2 regions of the Dasania marina DSM 21967 genome follow, and region 1 is predicted to be linked to the other one. Evidence: predicted binding sites of a transcription regulator. Region 1 holds the regulator's gene; the other holds the start of a gene.
The links. Region 1 encodes PhoB, which activates phosphate uptake and scavenging genes when phosphate is short. Its sites were predicted from a motif close to TGTCATAAANNTGTAACA; they were not measured.
Positions count from the first base shown of each region.

Region 2: B067_RS0104190 (TIGR00153 family protein) is a predicted target of PhoB. The motif match lies at 1,801-1,818, and genes of this name have one in related genera.

Region 1 covers NZ_KB891576.1:412,310-415,739, reverse strand. The annotation lists gene B067_RS0106465 (YgiQ family radical SAM protein) at 1-973, opposite strand, end outside; gene phoB (phosphate regulon transcriptional regulator PhoB) at 1,197-1,895, shown strand; gene phoR (phosphate regulon sensor histidine kinase PhoR) at 1,902-3,203, shown strand; gene B067_RS0106450 (PstS family phosphate ABC transporter substrate-binding protein) at 3,335-3,430, shown strand, end outside.
Region 2 covers NZ_KB891575.1:899,099-902,528, forward strand. The annotation lists gene B067_RS0104185 (inorganic phosphate transporter) at 1-985, opposite strand, end outside; gene B067_RS0104190 (TIGR00153 family protein) at 1,007-1,687, opposite strand; gene tfpB (type IV pilus assembly ATPase TfpB) at 1,990-3,430, shown strand, end outside.

The sequences.
Region 1 (3,430 bases):
TTTTAACTTTTTCGTAGGCGGGCAGGCGTATCACGCTGCGCTCGCGGCCGATTTTTTCTTTACGGGCGGTGAGCGGGTCTATGATGCGTACGGTTTGCACGTCAACGTTGAGTGCTTCTTCCGCTGCCCTTTTTTCGGCGAGAGTGGATTTTTCACAGCCCTCGTTGCCACCTTCTTCGGTGACTTGGTAGGGATTGATTTTGGCGTCTACGGTGCCGATTTGATCGACTTCGCTGGAATCTATAACCGTCCAGCCGCCGGGTATGCTAGTGCGCATAAAGGCGGTGCCGCGTAAATCCTGTATCTCATTAATGGCTTCACCCTGAGATAGGCGGTGGGCGATATCGACGATGGCGCGTTCGGCATTGCCGTACACCAGTATATCGGCCTTGGAATCGAGTAATACTGAGCGGCGTACTTTGTCGCTCCAGTAGTCGTAATGGGCGATGCGGCGCAGGCTGGCTTCTATAGAACCTATGACTACGGGCACGCCTTTATAGGCTTCTTTACAGCGCTGGCTGTACACATTAACGGCGCGGTCGGGGCGCAAGCCACCTTCATCATTGGGGGAATAGGCGTCGTCGTGGCGTAATTTACGGTCGGCGGTGTAGCGGTTAATCATGGAGTCCATGTTGCCGGAGGCCACGCCATAAAATAAATTGGGTTTACCCAACTCCATAAAGGCCTCTTTCGAGCGCCAGTCAGGCTGGGCAATAATGCCTACTCTAAAGCCCTGTGCCTCTAGCGTGCGGCCTATTACCGCCATGCCAAAGCTGGGGTGATCGACATAGGCGTCGCCGGTGACAATGATAATGTCACAGCTATCCCAGCCCAGCACATCCATTTCGGCTCTAGACATAGGTAGAAAGGGGGCTACGCCAAAGCACTCCGCCCAATACTGGCGATAGGAGAACAGTGGGGTGGCGGCTTGGGATTGGCTATTAATCGCCTTGGCGAGGGCTTGTTTAGACATGGTGTGATAACAGTAGACAAATGAGCGAGCATTATACATTAACTTGAGATAAATACTTGGTCTTTGCCGGTGTTGGGATTCAGAGAGCGATGTGGTTATAATCGCCGCCACTCTTTGGCCGCTGGAACAAACAGAGGCTGAACAAACAACGGCCTGTAACAAAAATGTCATGTTTATTGGTTTTAATTGATGTACGCAAAATAATCGTAAGGTTTATAGTTACATGAATGAGAAAACCATTTTAGTGGTCGACGATGAAATGGCCATACGCGAAATGATAGTCATGTCCTTAGAAATGGCCGGCTTCAACTGCTTAGAGGCGGGTAATATTCAAGATGCCCACAGTCTAGTGATCGATAAAAAGCCTGACCTGATCTTGTTAGACTGGATGCTACCCGGTGGCAGTGGCATAGAGCTGTTACGGCGCTTGCGCCGCGATGAGCTTACCGCCAGCCTGCCGGTGATTATGGTGACCGCCAAGGTTGAGGAAGACAACAAAATCCAAGGCCTGGATGTGGGAGCAGATGATTACATCAGCAAGCCCTTTGCCCCTAGAGAGTTAATCTCACGGATTAAAGCGGTATTGCGTCGTACCGGTGCCGGCGAAACCGAACCTACCATAGCGGTGGATGGCCTGCAGCTAGACCCCGCCAGCCACCGCGTGTTTATCGATAAAAAACCGGTGGATATGGGGCCTACTGAGTTTCGGCTATTAAAATTCTTTTTAACCCACCAAGAGCGCGCCTATAGCCGCGGCCAGTTACTGGACCATGTTTGGGGCGGCAATGTCTATGTGGAGGAGCGTACCGTGGATGTGCATATACGCCGCCTGCGCAAAGCCCTAAGCCTGGATTGCGAAAACTACGCCAATATGGTGCAAACCGTGCGCGGTACCGGTTATCGTTTTTCTACCGCGAGTTAATTATTAATGCAGCGTATCAATTGGATGGTAGAGCTCAAGCAGTTGGCCCAGTTGTTTACTGTAGCCTTAGTCTTGGGTTGGTTAACGGGCCATCTATTGCTGGTGCTGTTGTTGGCGGCGCTGCTGTATATAGCCAGTACGTTTAGGCAATTACTGCGGGTGCAGCGCTGGCTGGTGGCTGAAGATGGCAGCGACGCGCCTGAGTCCTCAGGGCTGTGGGGCGATATGCTAGACGGTATTTACCGTCTGCAAAGGCAAAACCGGGAAGAGCGGCAGCGCTTACAGGGCGCGGTGGATTATTTGCGGGATTCTTTGGCGGCGCTATCCGATGCTGCGGTGATGATCGATCAAAGCGGTGATATCGAGTGGTGTAATCTTGCTGCCCGCCGCTTACTAGGCCTGCGCTATCCCGAAGATGTAGGCCAGCAGTTGGTTAATTTGATACGCAGCCCTGAGTTTATCCATTACTACGAAGCCAATAGCTACCAAACCCCCTTAGATTGCGCGTCACCCCATCAGCCCGAAAAACAATTGCAGTTTCAGCTCACCTTTTTTGGCCAAGGCAGCCGCTTATTATTTGCCAGAGATATTACCCATACCTATAGGCTGCAAGAAATGCGCAAAGACTTTGTGGCTAATGTATCCCATGAGTTGCGTACCCCGCTGACCGTGGTAAATGGTTATCTGGAAACGTTTGTCGATAGTGAGTTAGCTGAGCAACCCCGTTATAAGCGTGCCTTTCAGCAAATGTTGGAACAGGTGCGGCGTATGGAAAGCCTGATTAAAGACTTAATCGTATTAACCCGCCTAGAAACCGTACCCGACGAAGGCGAGCACAGTGTGGTTGCGGTGTGCCCCTTATTACGGCAAATACGCGAAGAAGTGTTGGCGGTGTTTAATCAACAGCGTGAAATAGTGTTGGACTGTGATGCCAGCCTAGGCTTGCGCGGTGAAGGTGAGGCACTGCGCAGCGCCTTTACCAATCTGATAATGAATGCCGCTAAATATACCGGCGAACAGGGCAAAATACAGGTGCGCTGGTTTCGCGATGGTGAGCAGGCCCGCTTACAGGTAGAGGACAATGGCTTGGGCATAGAGGCTCACCATATTCCCCGTTTAACCGAACGTTTTTATCGCGTGGATAAAAGCCGCTCTACCCAAACTGGCGGCACAGGTTTGGGCTTAGCGATTGTTAAGCATGTATTATTGCGTCATCACGGCGAGCTGCAAATTACTAGTAGCTTGGATGAGGGTAGTACTTTTGCCTGCAGCTTTCCCCTGAGTCAGTGCCAGATCTCATCGACCTAAGCCTTTAGGCTGCCTTCAGTGCTTACCTCAAGCGCATAGTCTTAAATGTTTCAAAAATATGTCACACAGCTGTAACAAAGTTTTTTTACAGTGACACCATCATGTTGATAAACCCTGTTTGGAGAAAACGAATGACGATGAGCAACTTTAAAAAAATAGGCGCCGCTCTAGCAGTGAGTGCCGGCGTGTTGGCTTCAACGGTAGCTACTGTAGCTACGGCGGCTACC
Region 2 (3,430 bases), on a different contig from region 1:
AGGTGGCCAGGCCTAACACGATACCGCCACCGCCTAATAGTAATATCCATCCCGGCAAAGCTGACTTGGCTGCGATGTCGCCACCGCTGCTAAGAACACTCACCACTGCCGCCAGCGGACCTACCGCATTGGCGACATCGTTAGAGCCGTGGGCAAAGGCCATGGCACAGGCGGTGAATACCATTAATACCGCAAACAGCTTTTCTACATTGCCAAAGCGGTTGCGGTGAGAGGGGATTGACTCGTCTTTGATGCGGTTTAAAAAGATCATGCCTATGCCAGCAACCATCAAGCCAATAACGGCGGCAATGGGCATGGCGTTGGCAAATTTAGAGCCCAAGCCTAATTCTATTTCTATGCCTACATGCTTTAGGCCCTTTAACAGGGTGACCATGGCAATCATAAAGCCCACTAAAAACATATACATGGGTACGTATTTTTTAGCGTTGGCAAAAGGGGTGGCGGTATTGAGTATGAGTTTCTGTACACTCATAAATAAACCATAGGATATGGTGCCTGCCAAGATGGGGGAGACCACCCAACTTGCCACTATAGAGCCCACCTTGCCCCAGTTTACGGCATCAATACCTATGCCTACCGCAGCAAAACCTACCAGTGCGCCGACTATAGAGTGGGTGGTAGAGACGGGCCAGCCCATCATGCTGGCTACTAACAGCCAGGTGCCGGCGGCCAATAGCGCGGCCATCATGCCGTAGACTAATAATTCGGGGGTGCCTGCCATCATGGCGGGATCGATGATGCCCTTGCGTATGGTCGAGGTCACTTCACCGCCGGCTAAATAGGCGCCGGCAAACTCAAAAATCATAGCGATAAAAATCGCTTGTTTAACGGTCAGTGCGCGTGAGCCTACTGAGGTGCCCATGGCGTTGGCGACATCGTTAGCCCCTACGCCCCAGGCCATAAAAAAGCCAAACAGGCAGGCCAGGACCAGTAAAATATGGCCGTGTTGAGAAATAATTTCCATCGTTAGTACCTATTGAATATGTTAACGGGCGATGAGGATTTGTAAACGGCTACCCACTTTTTGGGCGCGGTTAGCGAGGTCACCGATGGAGTCGATAACTTTGTATAGAAACATCGCGTCTATGGGGGGAAGGTCCTTCTCGATGGCGAATAAGCTGGCGCGTATGGCAATTTCCTGCTCGTCATTGCGGTGCTCTAGGTGATCCAGCTCGTCTATCAGTGCTTCTACCGCATTGACCTCACGGCCTCTAAAGCCGGTTTCTACCAGCTCATCCAGCTCATTGATGGCCTTGAGGGCTTGGGCAGACGTGGCGATAGACTCCAGTGCAAACTCCATAAAACTGGCGGCTATCGCTTCGGGTATGTGCATTTTACGGCCCATCATTAAGCCGGAAATAGTTTTGGAGGCGTTGGCAATTTTATCCTGAGCGGATATGACTTCTAACAAATCAGAGCGCGGTACCGGTAAAAACAAGCTTTTGGGTAGGCTGGCACGCATCTCGCTTTTCAACTCATCCGCTTCATCCTCTAGTTTAGTGATGATGCTGCGGTGTTTGGTGGCCAGCTCCCAGTCATCGGCCATGGCTGCTTCTAGGAAGGGAATAAGGGCTTCAGCACATTCATGAGCCTTGGCCATATGGTCTTGTATGGGTTGAAACGGTGATTTGCCAAACAAATTACCGAAGGGATAACCTCTTGCCATGTGAGTGACTCCTGGAAAAATTTGGCCAAGTATAGGGCTTAGTCCTAAATATGGCTACCGAGATTAGGCCCATGCCCGCTTGAGGGGAGTAAGGCTTAAAGCAATGGGCAATTTATTACATTCATATGACAGTAATGTTACAGCGGCTTATTATTTGTAGACAGTTGTTGCGCTGGCCGTTAAATGTCACAAAAAGTGCCGCTGCGGCGGCCACAGACCCTAACGTAGACCCTAAGAAACAGCTATAGTAGCCTGCAGACCACACATGCCCACAGATCAATAATAAAGACTAAGGATACGCTATGCAGGTTGAGGCGTTTAAGCCCGAACAGCCTTTACAATTAGGCCGCATTGTTGCCGACTTACAGGCCGACGGCGTCATTAATGCCGAGGCGGCTCAGCAACTGTTGGCTAGTACCCGCAGCCATGAACAGGCCGCGCAGCACCCCTTAAACTATATTGCCAGCCAACAATTAATGGCCAGTAACTATAAGTTGCTGACTATAGAGCGGCTGTTGGATTGGTTGGGCGGCAACTGCCAGCAGCCCCATTACAACATAGACCCGCTAAAAATAAATGTGCCGGCCATCACCGAGGTGATGTCTTACCAGTTTGCCCAGCGTCACGGTATCTTGGCCGTGGCCGTCAACCGCGAGGAAGTGGTGATAGCCAGTGCTCAACCCTATATGCGCGCGTGGAAAGCGGACTTAGAGCATGTACTGCGTCGCCCCATTAAGCGGGTGTTAGTCGACCCCGAAGACCTCAAACGCTACACCGTAGAGTTTTACAGCCTGGCTAGATCCGTGCGCGGCGCTAGCACCGGTGAACCCGGCGGTAATGTCGGGGTGGGCAACCTAGAGCAAATGGTAGAGTTGGGTGAGTTAAAAGACCCGGACGCCAACGACCAACACATCGTCAATATCGTCGACTGGCTGTTTCAATACGCCTTCGACCAACGCGCCAGTGATATACACATAGAGCCGCGCCGCGACATCGCCCATGTACGTTTTCGCATCGATGGCGTGCTTTACAATGTCTATGAATTCCCCGCGCAAGTTGGGGTGGCCGTCACCAGCCGCTTAAAAATACTGGGCCGTTTAAACGTAGCCGAAAAGCGCAAGCCGCAGGATGGCCGCATCAAAACCAAAACCCCCGATGGCTCAGAGGTAGAGTTGCGCTTATCCACTTTACCCACCGCCTTTGGCGAAAAAATGGTGATGCGTATTTTCGACCCTGAGGTGTTGCTGCGCGGCTTTGATGAGCTGGGCTTGGCCGATGAAGACTATAAGCGCTGGAAAGGCATGATAGAAAAGCCCAACGGCATAGTCTTGGTTACGGGGCCTACTGGTTCGGGTAAAACCACCACTTTATATTCAAGCTTAAAAAAGCTAGCTACCTCAGAAGTGAATGTCTGCACCATAGAAGACCCCATAGAAATGGTGGAGGGGCAATTCAACCAAATGCAGGTGCAGCACAATATAGGCCTAGACTTTGCCAGCGGCGTGCGCGCCCTGATGCGGCAAGACCCCGACATTATTATGGTGGGCGAAATACGCGATTTAGAAACCGCCGAAATGGCGATACAGGCAGCGCTCACCGGCCACTTAGTATTGAGCACGCTGCACACTAACGATGCGCCCTCGGCGATTACCCGCTTATTGGAATTAGGTGTGCCTTCCTATTTATTAAAAGCCACAGTGTTGGGGGTGATGGCCCAGCGCCTAGTGCGTACCCTTTGCCCCG